DNA from 4 places in the Massilia luteola genome. Region 2 is predicted to be linked to each of the others. Evidence: predicted binding sites of a transcription regulator. Region 2 holds the regulator's gene; each other region holds the start of a gene.
The links. The regulator LexA, encoded in region 2, represses DNA repair genes until DNA is damaged. The targets are predictions, from matches to a motif close to ACTGTATNNNNATACAGT.

Region 1: the regulator LexA is predicted to act here: its motif matches at 1,631-1,648, upstream of U9J41_RS17150 (VRR-NUC domain-containing protein).
Region 3: the regulator LexA is predicted to act here: its motif matches at 1,414-1,431, upstream of U9J41_RS02245 (ATP-dependent helicase).
Region 4: the regulator LexA is predicted to act here: its motif matches at 1,316-1,333, upstream of dinB (DNA polymerase IV).

Annotation. Positions count from the first base shown of each region.
Region 1 is NZ_JAXOFN010000016.1:95,226-98,858, forward strand. Features, by position in the region: gene U9J41_RS17140 (M15 family metallopeptidase) at 1-613, opposite strand, end outside; gene U9J41_RS17145 (hypothetical protein) at 719-1,537, shown strand; gene U9J41_RS17150 (VRR-NUC domain-containing protein) at 1,664-3,319, shown strand; gene U9J41_RS17155 (ATP-dependent DNA helicase) at 3,316-3,633, shown strand, end outside.
Region 2 is NZ_JAXOFN010000008.1:5,068-8,700, reverse strand. Features, by position in the region: gene U9J41_RS11070 (M13 family metallopeptidase) at 1-1,212, opposite strand, end outside; gene lexA (transcriptional repressor LexA) at 1,360-2,016, opposite strand; gene U9J41_RS11060 (hypothetical protein) at 2,010-2,345, opposite strand; gene rpsF (30S ribosomal protein S6) at 2,344-2,727, shown strand; gene priB (primosomal replication protein N) at 2,755-3,048, shown strand; gene rpsR (30S ribosomal protein S18) at 3,093-3,383, shown strand; gene rplI (50S ribosomal protein L9) at 3,429-3,633, shown strand, end outside.
Region 3 is NZ_JAXOFN010000001.1:488,510-492,142, forward strand. Features, by position in the region: gene U9J41_RS02230 (chromate transporter) at 1-403, opposite strand, end outside; gene U9J41_RS02235 (hypothetical protein) at 482-658, opposite strand; gene U9J41_RS02240 (hypothetical protein) at 849-1,067, shown strand; gene U9J41_RS02245 (ATP-dependent helicase) at 1,454-3,586, shown strand.
Region 4 is NZ_JAXOFN010000025.1:94,484-98,116, reverse strand. Features, by position in the region: gene U9J41_RS22235 (S8 family peptidase) at 1-1,246, shown strand, start outside; gene dinB (DNA polymerase IV) at 1,361-2,437, shown strand; gene U9J41_RS22225 (recombination-associated protein RdgC) at 2,527-3,423, shown strand; gene U9J41_RS22220 (catalase) at 3,513-3,633, opposite strand, start outside.

The sequences.
Region 1 (3,633 bases), on a different contig from region 2:
TCACCTGCGTGCCCATGCCGGCCAGCAGGTCCTGGCGGGCGGGGCTGCGATAGCCTTCCAGCAGAGCCATCTCATAACCGTATTTCTCTTTCATGATCTTGAAAACCAGCAACAGGCGCTGGCTGTACTCCGGCCGCATGAGCCCCCAGTTGCGGCTGGCATCGACCAGCATCGGACGCAACAGTTCCACTTCGCGCGTGCCGAATGCGAGCGGCGGCAACGCGGCCGGCGGCACCAGTTGCTCGCCCTTCAGCAGCGCGGCGACCTGCGCGTCGACGACGGTGTCGACGGGTTCGTAATCCGGCAGCATGTCCGGCCGGCGCATCAGCAATGCGAGCAGCGTCGGAATCAGCACGAGCGGCACGCCGACGGCGCACCAGGCCCAGTGCCGGCGCAACACCTTGCGGCTGTCGTACAACAAACCCCGGGCACCCGACCAGGACGCCTGCAAGGTCGCATTGCCGCTGCGCTGCCAGCCGCCCACGCGCCATTGCAGGCGGCGCTGCAGCATGCCGAGCACCTGCAGCACGGATGCCCTTCCGCCCGGAAACAAGGCGAACCAGATGAGGCTGCAGGCCAGGCAAAAGTACAAGAATGCGACGAAGATCAGCATCGATTTCTCCGGTTTGTTTCTAATTGGAACTAGTTTTCCAATCTTAGGAGTAACGCGGTGCGCCCTACAGATGAAAATCAATCCGGCTCCAGACGTCCCAACCTGATGTCCTCCTCGCGGCGGCATGGCGGCGAAATCAATATCCTGGCCATGCTGGACGGCCAGGCGCCCGGCCGCCGGCTCCGCGCCGTGCCGGCCGTATTCTGGTACGGCGCCGCCGGCATACTCGCCTGCTCACTCCTCGTCGTGCTGGCGTGGCTCGTACGCGGCGCGACGCCGGCCCGGGACGCGGAGGCGGCCGGCACGGCGCAGGTCGCCCCGCGGCCCGAAACCGCGCGCCCAGGCACGGCCGCCGCCACCCGCGACGCAGCGGGCGACGCCATCCACGTCAATGTGCCGACCATGCATACGACGCTGGCCGGGGAAACGCCGGCGCCCGCGTCGATGCCGGCGCCGCCGCAAACAGCCGAGCCACCGGACACACCGGTCCCCGCAACCGCGCGCGGCGCCGTCATCGTCGATGTGGCACCGTCCGCGGCGCCTCCGTCCGCAGCGGCCGCGGCAACGCCTGCCGCGGCGGCACGCGCCGCCGGCGCGCCGTCCAGCTCCGCGCCGGCCGCGGCGGGTTACACACCGACGCGGAACGCGGCCGCGGCCGTCCCACCGGCACGGCCGCAACCGGCGTACCGCGCCGTGCCGCCCCAGACGCCGTTGCTGGCGCATGGAGAGCCGGCGCCATCGCGCCAGAAGCGGGCCGCGGCCGCGTCCAGGGCAAGGCCGCCGGCGGCCACGGTGGATACGGATGTCGCCCTGATCTCGGCCATCCTCCAGCACGCCGGCGCCGGCAACGACGGCGCCGATGCCGCGGGAACGCCCGCCTGTACCGGCAAATCCTGCAACCCGCGCTTGCCGTCCCGTCAATAGAACCGCAGCGGCACCGCGGCGGCGGTACGGAAAACCACGCCGCACGCCGCCGCGGCACCAAAACTGCTGGGACATCGTCGCCGCCACCGTTATACTGTACAAAAGTACAGTTGGCGCGGTATGACGATGATCAGAGTCCTGGAAAACGAGTTTTATTATCTGGATAACTTCCAGCGCGTGCTGGACTGGATCGCCGAGCGCTACGCCGACCTGCTCATCGATGATGAACACGCTTTCATCGCCGCCTTTCCCCGGCTGCCGCAGCCGGCGCGCGCGCTGTTCGTACGGATGGTGATGCGCAAGGGCACCTTGTTCCGGGCCAGCAAGCTCAACTACGCCGAGATCGGCTGCCCGGTCGAGGCGGCGCGCGCCCTGCTGCCCAGCGGCTGGATCGAGTCCGATCCGGTCCTGACGCTCGACGAATTGTTCGGCCTGTTGGCCAAGCCGGAACTGGCCGAGGCCTTCGGCCTGACGGGCGCGCGCAAGGGCGCGCGCAAGGCCGACCAGCTCGAAGCGCTGCGCGCCGAGCCGGCGCATGGCGCGAACCGCCCGTTCTCGCAGTGGTATGCCGGCTGCGACGACCTCGCGCTGCGCCTGCTCGTGCAACCCCTGTGCGACCGGCTGCGCCTCATCTTCTTCGGCAACCTGTCGCAGGACTGGACCGAGTTCGTGCTGTCCGACCTCGGCCTGTTCCGCTACGAGCGCGTCGAATTCTCGCCGGCGTCGCGCGGATTCCGGGCGCGCCAGGACATCGATCATTACCTGCAGCTGCACGCCTGCAAGGAACGCTATTACGGCGACGAGCCGGCGCTGGACGTGCTGGCCGACCTGCCGCGCCACGCTTTCGGCAACGACTGGCTCGACAGCCGCCGCGAGCGCCTGCTGTTCCAGCTCGGGCAACTGCTCGAAAAGGAAAGGGACTGGGACAACGCGTACGCCGTGTACGCGGACTGCCGCTATCCGGGGGCGCGCGGACGCGCCATCCGCGTGCTGGAAAAGCACGAGAAATTCGACGACGCCCATGCGCTGTTCGAGACCGCGCGGCAAGCCCCGGAAAGCGAAGCGGAACGCCAGCATTTGTTGCGTATCGGTCCCCGCCTGGCGCGCAAGCTGGGCCACCCGACACGCCCCGCGCGCCGCGCGCCGCCGGCCGCGCGGCTCGACCTGTGCCTGCCGCTGCCGGGCGGAGAATGGCGGGTCGAAGGCGTCGTGCTGGAGCACCTGTGGCGCGACGACGCGCCCGTCTACTACGTCGAAAACACGCTGGCCAACACGCTGTTCGGCCTCCTGTGCTGGCGCGCCGTCTTCGCGGCCATACCGGGCGCGTTCTTCCACCCGTTCCACCGCGGCCCGGCCGACCTGTTCGCGGCCGATTTCTACCTGCGCCGCAAGGACGACTTCGAAACCTGCCTCGCGCTGCTCGACGACGGCGGCCACCGCGCCGCCATCCTCGCGACGTATGACGAGAAGGCCGGCCTGCAGTCACCGTTCGTCGCGTGGGACTGGCTCGGGCGCGACATCATCGAACTGGCCCTCGATTGCATCCCGGCCGCGCACCTGGAGCTGTGGTTCCGCCGCATCCTGCAGGACGTGAAGGAAAACCGCACGGGCTTCCCCGACCTGATCCAGTTCTGGCCGGGCGAAGCGCGCTACGACATGATCGAAGTGAAGGGCCCGGGCGACCGCCTGCAGGACAACCAGCTGCGCTGGATCGACTACTGCGCGGCGCACGGCATGCCGGTCACGGTGTGCTATCTGCAGTGGGAGCAGGCCGCGGCATGAGTGAAAACGACAGCGGCGCGCGCTACGTCGTCGCGGTGCGCGCCCTGTGCGAATTCACCGCCAAGCAGGGTGACCTCGACCTGCGCTTCACGCCCTCGCCCACGGCGCAGGAAGGCATCGCCGGCCATGCCGTCGTGGCGTCCCGGCGCGGCGAGCAGTATCGCAGCGAGGTGACGCTGGCGGGCGACTGGGGCCCGCTGCATGTGCGCGGCCGGGCCGACGGCTACGACCCGGACCGGAACCTGATCGAAGAAGTCAAGACGTACCGCGGCCAGTTCACGAGCATCCCCGACAATCACCAGCGCCTGGCATGG
Region 2 (3,633 bases):
GTCGATGCTCAGCTTGTAGGTGGCCAGCAGGTTCCGCATCAGGCGTTCGATGCGTACCTTGCGCTCTTGTGGGAAATACCGAGCCACATACAACTTGCCCAGCGCATCACCCTGCGTGCTTTCGATCACGCCGACGCCGCGTTTCCAGCGCGGCTCGTTCGCTTCGATGCCGAACAGCGTCTTGTCGAAAAATTCGAAATCGGCGTCGACAAAGGCCTTCGACAGGAAACGGCTATAGGATTTGACCAGGTGCAGGGTCAGGTACGCTTTCCAGGTATCGAGCGGCGTGGCATCCGCGATCCCGGCAAACGCCTTCAGATAGCTCGGCTGCCCAACGATCACGTACGTGCTCTTGCCGGACAGGCCGATGCCGTCCAGCCAGCTGTTCCAGTCGAAACCTGGTGCGAACCCTGGGAGATCGGTCAGGTGGAACTTGTTGTATGCCTTGTTCGGATCGCGCAGTTCGACCTTGGTCCATTGCGCCTTGGCCAGTTCGGTCTCGAACGCGACGATGGCTTGCGCGTGGGCGGCGGCATGCCGGTCGCCCGCCATGGCGAGGACCTTTTGGCAGTGGGCCAGATATCTGGCCTTCATATCGGCCAGCTTCTGGTCGTCCGCCTTCAGAAAATAGTCGGGGTCAGGCAGGCCCAGTCCGCCCTGGCTGATGTCGGCGACATAGCGGGTCGAATCCTTGTTGTCCAGGTGAATGGTGAAGTCGAGCGGCACGCCCATGCCGAGCCTGCCCAGGTGGGCCAGTACCATGGACAATTCGGTCTTGTCCTTGATCGCGGCGATCCGATCCAGTTCGCGCCGCAACGGTGTGATGCCCAGTTGTTCCAGCTTCGCCTCGTCCATGAAGCTGGCGTAGAGGTCGCCGATGCGGCGGGCATCCGGTTTGTGGGTTGCATCGGTGCCGGCACCGGCTTTTTCGATGATCTCGCGCAGCTGGCGCAGTGAATCCTCATACCGGTCGACGAACGGATCGAGGTATGGCTTGTCCGACGGGATATCGACCGTCTTGAGCCATTTGCCGTTCAGATATTCGAAAAAATCGTCTTGCGGCCGTACCGAGCCTTCGATGTACCGGGTGTCGACGCCGCTGGCGAGTGCCGAACGCACGGCAACCGGCGCGGACTTGACGTCGCCCTCGGCCGCGTGACCCAGGCCGGCGAACAATGCCAGGCTTGCGATGCTCAATACGTGACGTTGCATGAAATTCCTTCTGTCCGCTTGGATAAAAAGTTTATATTCTATTCATTTTGTGTCCGGAGTATATTTCTTTTTGTATATTTATATGCGTAAAAAAAGGCCGCAAGATGCGGCCTTTCGATGTTGCGGGACGTAACTACGATGTCGTTCTCAATGCCAGGACCGCAGCAGCCCGACTGCGAGACCTTCGAGCGCGAACTCGTCCGAGCTGGGATCGACGGTGATCACGGAAAAGTCCGGATTCTCCGGCAGCAGTTCGATCGTGGCGCCCGTCTTGCGGTAGCGCTTGACCGTCACTTCGTCGCCGATGCGGGCGACGACGATCTGGCCATTCTTGGCGTTGTCGACCTTCTTGACGGCCAGGAAATCGCCGTCGCAGATGCCCGCATCGCGCATCGACCAGCCCTTGACCTTCAGCAGGAAGTCCGGCTTGCTGGAGAACATCGCCGGGTCGACGGAATAGGTCGCCTCGACGTGTTCCTGGGCAAGGATGGGCGAGCCGGCGGCGACGCGGCCGACGAGCGGTAGCGACATCAGGTTCGGCGGGATCGGCGGCACGAACGAGGGCAGGGCGGCCTTCGATTCGGTGACGGACTGGCCGACGAGGCGGATACCGCGCGAGGTACCCGGTGAGATTTCGATCGCGCCTTTGCGGGCCAGGGCCTGCAGGTGTTCCTCGGCCGCGTTGGCCGAGCGGAAGCCAAGCTCCTGGGCGATTTCGGCGCGGGTCGGCGGGAAGCCGGTGTTGTCGATGGCTTCCTTGATCAGGTTGAGGATCTGTTCTTGCCGTGCGGTGAGCTTTAGCATGTTTGTCTTGGTTGGTACGGGATCAGACTGTATTTTTGTACAGTATTGCGCCGCGCGCAAGGGGATTTCGAGATTTTTTTGCGGTGCGGCACGCAGCGCACGTCCACAATGTTTTTGCGGTGCGGTACGCAGCGCACGTCCACAATGTTTTTGCGGTGCGGTACGCAGCGCACGTCCGCGACCTTGCGCGCCGCCGCAAGCCCGCGCGCGCCGTCGACACCTATTGAGTACTTGACGGCTTTGCTGTTATAATGTTGGGCTTTCCCTTCCCACACTCGTCTTGACGCCGAGGTGGGCATTTGTTTAAACGTCCTTAAGGAGTGTTTCATGCGTCATTATGAAATCGTGTTTATCGTCCACCCGGACCAGAGCGAACAGGTCCCGGCGATGATCGAACGCTACAAGACCACGGTCACCTCGCGCGGCGGCAACATCCACCGCGTCGAAGATTGGGGCCGTCGTCAAATGGCTTACCAGATCCAGAAGCTGCCGAAGGCACACTACATCTGCTTGAACATCGAGTGCGACAACGAGACCCTGGTCGAGCTGGAAACCGCATTCAAATTCAACGATGCCGTGCTGCGTCACCTGACCGTGAAGATGAAGAAGGCCGAAACCGCGCCGTCGCCGATGATGAAGTCGGTCCAGCGCGAAGACGCAGCCAAGAGCCACCGCGCCGAGCAGGCCGCCGCTCCGGCCGCTGCCGCCTAAATCTCTCGCGGGAGCACCGAGCAGTACGTGAACGAGCTGTCGCTGGTCGCAAGCATTCTGGAACGCGACACCTTGCGCTACACCCCGGCCGGCATCCCCATCGTGGGCGGCGTCCTGCAACACGGATCGACGCAGACGGAAGCGAGGATGGACAGGCAGGTCGACTTCGAGATTCCCGCGGTTGCCGCGGGCGAGATTTCGGGACGATTTGCCAACGCCGAGTTGGGCGCGATGTACCGCTTCACAGGGTTTTTGGCCAGGAAAAGCCGTCACAGCAAAAGCTTGGTGTTTCACATCATTGATTTCAGTGCCGCCGCATAAAGAATTGTGCGGGCACGTTTTTAGATAGATACAGGAGCCTCAAAATGGCATTCGGTAAAAAGTTCGACAAAAACAAAGCTAAGCTCAAAGAGAAGCGTAAACAGCAGAACCCGCTGTTCAAGCGCAAGAAATTCTGCCGCTTCACCGCCGCAGGCGTGGAACAGGTTGACTACAAGGACGTCGACACCCTGAAGGATTTCGTCCAGGAAAACGGCAAGATCATGCCGGCACGCCTGACCGGTACCAAGGCGCACTATCAGCGTCAAGTTGACACCGCCATCAAGCGCGCCCGTTACCTGGCTCTGCTGCCGTACACCGACCTGCACAACGCTTAATCGTCGGTCGCGACCGCAAGCATAGTCAGATTACTGGAGAATAAAATGCAAGTTATCCTGCTGGAAAAAGTCGTCAACGTCGGCAACCTGGGCGACGTCGTCAAGGTCAAGGATGGTTACGCCCGTAACTTCCTGATCCCGCAAAAAATGGCCCGCCGTGCAACGCAAGCTGCCGTGGCCGAGTTCGAAGTCAAGCGCGCCGAACTGGAAAAGGCAGCTGCCGAGAAACTGGCCGCCGCTCAAGGCCAGG
Region 3 (3,633 bases), on a different contig from region 2:
CGGCGAAGCGGTCGTGCAGTACCACGAGCCCGAGGACGAGCACGAGCGGCACGGCCAGCAGTCCGGCCAGCGCGGCGAGTGCGCCGGCGATGCCGAAATAGCGGCCGCCGATCATCAGGGACAGGTTGACGACGTTCGGTCCGGGCATGATCTGGGCGACGGCCCAGTCTTCGATGAATTCCTCCTGGGTCAGCCAGCCCTTGCGGTCGACCAGTTCGCGCTGGACGATGGCCAGTACGCCGCCGAAGCCCTGCAGGGCCAGCAGGGTGAAGGAAACGAACAGGTCGGTGAGCGAGCGGGGATGGGGACGGTCGGGCAGGGCGGCGCCGGCGGAACGATCGGGGGTATCGCGACTATTGAAACCATCGGAACTATTGGAACTATTGGAGCGGGGCGCGTTCATCTCCGGATTATCGCGCCGCCGCCCGGGCCTGTCCATGGCGGATCGGCGCCGCGCGGGCGAGCGCGATCGCGGCCGGCATCAGCCGCCGCCGATGCCCCGCATCACGCGTCCCGTCCCTTCGCATTCGGGACAGGTCTTGCCGTTGGCCAGCTTGCCGCTGCCGCCGCACGTTTCGCACAGGTCTTCGCCTGCGCCGGGCGTGCCGGGTTCGGCTTCGTCGCCGGGTTTCAGGTCGGGATCGGGCATGGCGCTCATGGATTCCTCGTGATGGTTGGATGACTAGGCCATTCTAGGCGCAGCGGCGAGCGGGCGGCGCACGGCGCGGGGGCGAGGTGCGGGCGCAGGGCATACCACGAAGATTAAAAAATAAGCTTGACTTTGGCTGAAGCTGGGAAATACTCGTTAGGCGGCAATCCCTTTCAATCCATCAAAGTCAGGAACTGCGATGAACCAACACTCCCCCGAGCTCGAAGACGGTCAGGCGACCGTCCCCTATCAGCGACGCGATGCCCAGCAGACGGACATCGTCGACCTGGGCATTGCGCTCCAGCAGCGCAGCAATACGATGTCGGCCGTGGAATACATGCGTTCGCAAAACGTCGGCAACGATGTCATCGAACGCGTGCTGACGGAGCCGGGCCGCAGGCGCTCGTGGTGCAGGTAAGGGAGTCGGCGCCAGGACAGTTATGCACGATATGTCCTTTCTTTTCATCTTGCATATTGTTTTGATTTATGTTTACGATTTACCGCGTAAGCCATTGATTTTGCGACGGTTGAGTTTTGCCCACGCAACGGGCAAATTGTTGAAACCCGCATTCTGGCTCGGTTTTGGCATGTCAAGAGGGTGTTTTTCCACAACCTTATGCACAGATTTTGTGGATATCTGAGCAAGCTTTGATAATCAGGCAAGTAGAGCGGGCGCGGCCGCCGAGCCGTACGCCCGCTTTCTTTTTTGCCGGCGACATTGACGTGGTTTTGCTACATCGACATCAAGCCGCTTGCATTTAGATACTGGACAAATGTACAGTTGAGCATCAACGCTCAACCGCCATGTCCACCGCCGCCACCGCCATCCCCGCCGCCGCCATCCCCGGTGCCACGCCTGTTTCGAGGCCATCCGCGCCCGCCGATCCGTTCGCCGGTCTGAACCCCGAACAACTGGCTGCCGTCGAGCACGACGTGGGCGCGGACCCGGTGCGGCCGCTGCTCGTGGTTGCGGGCGCCGGCTCGGGCAAGACGAATACGCTGGCGCACCGGGTCGCGAAGCTGATCCTGGCGGGCGGCGATCCGCAGCGCATCCTGCTGCTGACCTTTTCGCGCCGCGCCGCGGGCGAGATGGGCCAGCGCGCCGCCGGCGTGCTGCAGCGCGTGCTGGGCACGTCGTCGGCGGCCGTGGGCAGCCTGCCGTGGGCCGGCACCTTCCACAGCATCGGCGCGCGCCTGCTGCGCGAGTACGCCGGACGGATCGGCCTGGAGGCCTCGTTCACCATCCACGACCGCGCGGATTCCGAAGACCTGATGGGCCTGGTGCGGCAAGAGGTCGGCCTGGGCGCCGCGTCCGGCCAGAAGCGCTTTCCGCTCAAGGGCACGTGCCTGGCGGTGTATTCGCGCGTCGTCAACAGCCGCGAGCCGCTCGCCGACGTGCTGCAGTCGACCTTTCCTTGGTGTGGCGAATGGGAAGAGCAGCTCAAGCGCCTGTTCGGCGCCTACGTCGACGCCAAGCAGGAGCAGAACGTGCTCGACTATGACGACCTGTTGCTGTTCTGGGCCGAGATGGCGTCCGACCCGGAGCTCGGGCCGGCGTTGGGCGCGCTGTTCGATCACGTGCTCGTCGACGAATACCAGGACACGAACCGGCTCCAGGCCGCGATCCTGCAGGGCATGAAGCCGGACGGGCGCGGCGTGATGGTCGTCGGCGACGATGCGCAATCGATCTATTCGTTCCGCGGCGCGACGGTGCGCAACATCCTCGATTTCCCGCAGCAGTTCGCGCAGCCCGCCCGCGTGATCACGCTGGACCGCAACTACCGGTCCACGCAGCCGATCCTCGACGCGTCGAATGCCGTCATCGGCGCCGCGCTGGAGCGCCATGCCAAGACGCTGTGGACCGACAAGGTCGCGACCGCCAAGCCGCAACTGGTGCTGATCCCGGACGAGGCCGAGCAGGCGCGCTGGGTCTGCAACCGCGTGCTGGAGCAGCGCGAGGCGGGCATCAAGCTCACGCAGCAGGCCGTGCTGTTCCGCGCCGCCAGCCACAGCGCGGCGCTGGAACTGGAACTGGTGCGGCGCAACGTGCCGTTCGTCAAATTCGGCGGCCTCAAATTCCTGGAAGCGGCCCATATCAAGGACGTGCTCGCCATGCTGCGCTTCGCCCAGAATCCGGCGGGGCGCGTGGCGGGCTTCCGGGTCGTCCAGCTGATTCCCGGCATCGGTCCGGCGACGGCCGCCCGTTTCCTGGACGCGGTGGCGCAGGCGGCCGAGCCCGTCGCGGCCGTCGACGCGTTTCCCGCGCCGGCGCGCGCGCAAGGGGAGTGGAAACAGTTCACGGCGCTGTTCCGCACCCTGCGCACGACCGGCCTGCGCTGGCCGCTGGACGTGGAACTCGTCCGGGACTGGTATGCGCCGCATCTGGAACGCCTGCATGACGACGCGGCCGTCCGCGCCGCCGACCTCGACCAGCTCGTGCAACTGGCTGGAGGCTACGGCTCGCGCGAAAACTTCCTCACCGAACTGACGCTCGACCCGCCGGAAGCGACGAGCGACCGCGCCGGTCCGCCGCTGCTGGACGAGGATTACCTGATCCTGTCGACGATCCACTCGGCCAAGGGCCAGGAGTGGAAGGCCGTGCACGTGCTGAACGTCGTCGACGGCTGCATCCCGTCCGACATGGCGACCGGGAGCGCCGAGGACATCGAGGAAGAGCGCCGCCTGCTGTACGTCGCCATGACGCGGGCCAAGGAACACCTGCACCTCGTCGTCCCGAACCGCTTCTTCATCAAGCAGCAGGCGCAGATGGGCGACCGCCACGTGTACGCGCAGCGGACGCGCTTCGTGACGCCCGTCATGCTCAAGCATTTCGAGGAATGTGTCTGGACGAATGCCGATACGTTGCAAACCCGCAAGCCGATGCCGGACAGCGTGCGGATGCTCGTGCGCGACCGCGCCCGCAATGCCTGGAAATGACGCGCCGGGCGAAAATGACGGCAAGATGACAGGAAAAGTGGACAGAA
Region 4 (3,633 bases), on a different contig from region 2:
CCCGCTGGCCACCCCGACCGACCCCAGCTACACCCAGCAGTGGGACCTGTACGAGGCCACCGGCGGCATCAACGCGCCGGCCGCCTGGGACAAGTCGACCGGCGCCGGCATCAACGTCGCCGTGATCGACACGGGCTACCGTCCGCATGCCGACCTGTCCGGCCAGATCCTGCAGGGCTATGACTTCATCTCCACGAGCACCGTCGCCAACGACGGCGGCGGCCGCGACACGGACGCCAGCGATCCGGGCGACTGGGCGCCGGCCGGCAGCTGCGGCACGGGCGTCCCGGCCGCGGACCAGAATTCGAGCTGGCACGGCACCCACGTGTCCGGCACGATCGCCGCGAAGACGAATAATGGCCTCGGCGTCGCCGGCATCGCCTACAACGCCAAGGTCGTGCCGGCGCGCGCGCTGGGCCGTTGCGGCGGCTACACGTCGGACATCGCCGACGCCATCGTCTGGGCGTCGGGCGGCACCGTCACCGGCGTGCCGGCCAATGCCAACAAGGCGCGCGTGCTGAACCTGTCGCTGGGCGGCACCGGCGCGTGCGATACGACGACGCAGAGCGCGATCAACAGCGCCCGTTCGCGCGGCGCCGTGGTGGTCGTCGCGGCCGGCAATGCGAACACCAACGCGTCGAACACCAACCCGGCCAACTGTGCCGGCGTGATCACCGTCGCCGCGACCAACCGCTCGGGCGGCAAGGCGTCGTATTCGAACTACGGCACCAACGTGACGATCGCGGCACCGGGCGGCGACAACGGCGCCGGCATCCTGTCCACGCTGAACTCGGGCACGACGACGCCGGCCTCGGACAGCTACGCGGCGTACATGGGGACGTCGATGGCGACCCCGCACGTGGCCGGCGTCGTTGCGCTGATGCTGTCGGCGAATCCGAACCTGACGCCGGACGACGTGGCCGCCAAGCTGAAGTCGACGGCGCGCGCATTCCCGGCCCCGTGCTCGGGCTGCGGCGCCGGCATCGTCAACGCGGCGGCTGCCGTGAACGCGGCGCTGGCGGCCGTCACCACGACGCCTCCGGCGACGACGGCCGTGACCTGGACCACGTGCGCCACCGAAGGCGGCACGTGCTCGTTCAGCGGTACGCGCGACGTGCGCTACGGCACCGCCACGAGCTTCGTGACGAAGACTTTTACCGGTTCCGTCAAGTGCTCGAACACCGTGTTCGGTGATCCGGCGCACGGCATCGTCAAGTCGTGCAGCTACTCCAGCGCGGCGAAGTAATACCTGCCGCATCCGCCGCCGCGTCCCGCGGCGGCATTCCTACTTGCATTAAACCCACAATCCGACGATACTGTATGCAATTACAGTAGTCGCTCGGCGCGGGCGACCGTCACCGTGAACGCCCACGTCCGCAAGATCATCCACTGCGATTGTGATTGTTTCTACGCATCCGTCGAGATGCGCGACGATCCGTCCCTGCGCGGCCGGCCGCTGGCCGTGGGCGGGCGGGCCGAGCAGCGCGGCGTGGTCGCCACCTGCAACTACGAGGCGCGCCGCTACGGCATCCATTCGGCGATGGCGACGGCACAAGCCGTCAAGCTGTGCCCGGACCTGATCCTCATCCCACCGAACATGGAAAAGTACCGGGTCGCGTCGCGCCAGATCATGGACATCTACCGCGACTACACGGACCTCGTGGAACCGCTGTCGCTGGACGAAGCCTACCTCGACGTGACGAACTCGCCGCACTGCAAGGGCAGCGCCACGTTGATCGCCCAGGAGATCCGCCGGCGCATTGCCGAGACGGTCGGCATCACGGCGTCCGCCGGCGTGGCGCCAAACAAGTTCGTGGCCAAGATCGCCAGCGACTGGAACAAGCCGGACGGGCTGTTTCTCGTGAAGCCCGGCGAAGTCGACGCCTTCGTTGCCGCGCTGCCCGTGAAAAAATTGTTCGGCGTGGGCAAGGTGACGGCTGCCAAGCTGCACAGCCTCGGCGCGCAAACCTGCGGCGACCTGCGCGACTGGAGCATGGACAAGTTGCAGCAGCATTTCGGTTCGTTCGGCGCTCGTCTGTACGACCTGTGCCGCGGCATCGACTACCGCGACGTGAATCCCGTGCGCGAGCGCAAATCGATCAGCACGGAGGAGACGTACACGCCGGACGTGCCGGATCTGGCCGCCTGTCTTGCGCTGCTGCCCGACCTGTACGAACACTTGCTGGGCCGGATCAAGAGAAATAATGCTGAAAAATTCATCAACAAGTTGTTTGTAAAAATTAAGTTTGCCGATTTCCAGCGCACGACGGTCGAGTGCGTCGGTTACGCGCCGAACCTGGAGACTTACCGCCACCTGATGGAAGCGGGCTGGCTGCGCGCGAGCCGTCCCGTGCGGCTGCTGGGCGTCGGCGTGCGGCTCAGCGATACGGAGACGGTGGAGCAGCTGAGCTTGTTTGACGAACGTGCAACACATTAAAAAACCATCGCCAACGACGTGAATTTTGCCGCCAGTCAGCGTGTAGAATGTCGTTCCTTTGAAATATCGAGATAACTGGAAGCAACGTTATGTGGTTCAAGAATCTTCAGATCTACCGCCTGCCCGCACCGTGGAATTTTTCCCCTGAACAGATGGAAGAGGCGCTGCAGTCGCAGGCGTTCACGCCCGCCACCAGCAATGAATTGTTGCGCCAGGGTTGGGATTCGCCACGCGGCAACGGCAAGCTCGTCCACGTCGTCAACAAGCAGATGCTCATGATGCTGGGCACGGAAAAGAAATTGCTGCCGAGCTCGGTCATCAACCAGGTCGCCAAGGCCAAGGCCGCCGAGCTGGAAGAGCAGCAGGGCTTCCCGCCGGGCAAGAAGGCGATGAAGGAACTCAAGGAACGCGTGGCCGACGAGCTGCTGCCGCGCGCCTTCTCGATCCGCGGCAACGTGTGGACGTGGATCGACCCGGTCAACGGCTGGCTCATCGTCGACGCGGCCAGCCCGAGCAAGGCCGACGACGTCATCAAGCTGCTGCTGAAGGCCGTCGACAAGATGCCGCTGGAATCGCTGCGCGTGCAGCGCTCGCCGGTCGCCGTGATGACGGGCTGGCTGGAATCGGACGAGGCGCCGTACAACTTCACGATCGACCAGGACACGGAACTGCGCGCCACGGGCGAGAGCAAGGCCGCCGTGCGCTACGTGAAACACTCGCTGGACCCGGAAGACATCCGCCGCCACATCGCCGCCGGCAAGCAGTGCACGCGCCTGGCCATGACGTGGAACAGCCGTATCTCGCTCGTGTTGACCGAGCAGCTGGCCGTCAAGGGCATCAAGCCGTTGGACGTGATCAAGGAAAACGAGACCATCACGTACAGCGATGACGAACGCTTCGACAACGACGTCATGCTGATGACCGGCGAGCTGGCCAAGATGCTGGCGGATCTGGTCGAGGCGCTGGGCGGCGAAGCCAAGTCGTAATGTCGCGGTGTGCATGGTGGGCACCCCGTGCCCACCGATCGTGCCGCGCCAACAAAACGGCCTGGATGCATGTCCGGGCCGTTTTGCTTTTATTTCGCCGCCGCCACTTCCTCCGTGGTCGCCGGCTCCTTCTTGCCGCCGCCGGTTTCGGGCTGGCCGCCCGTGTACGTCGGCGTCTCGCGGCGCTGTCCCGGCGCCGGCTTGCCCGGC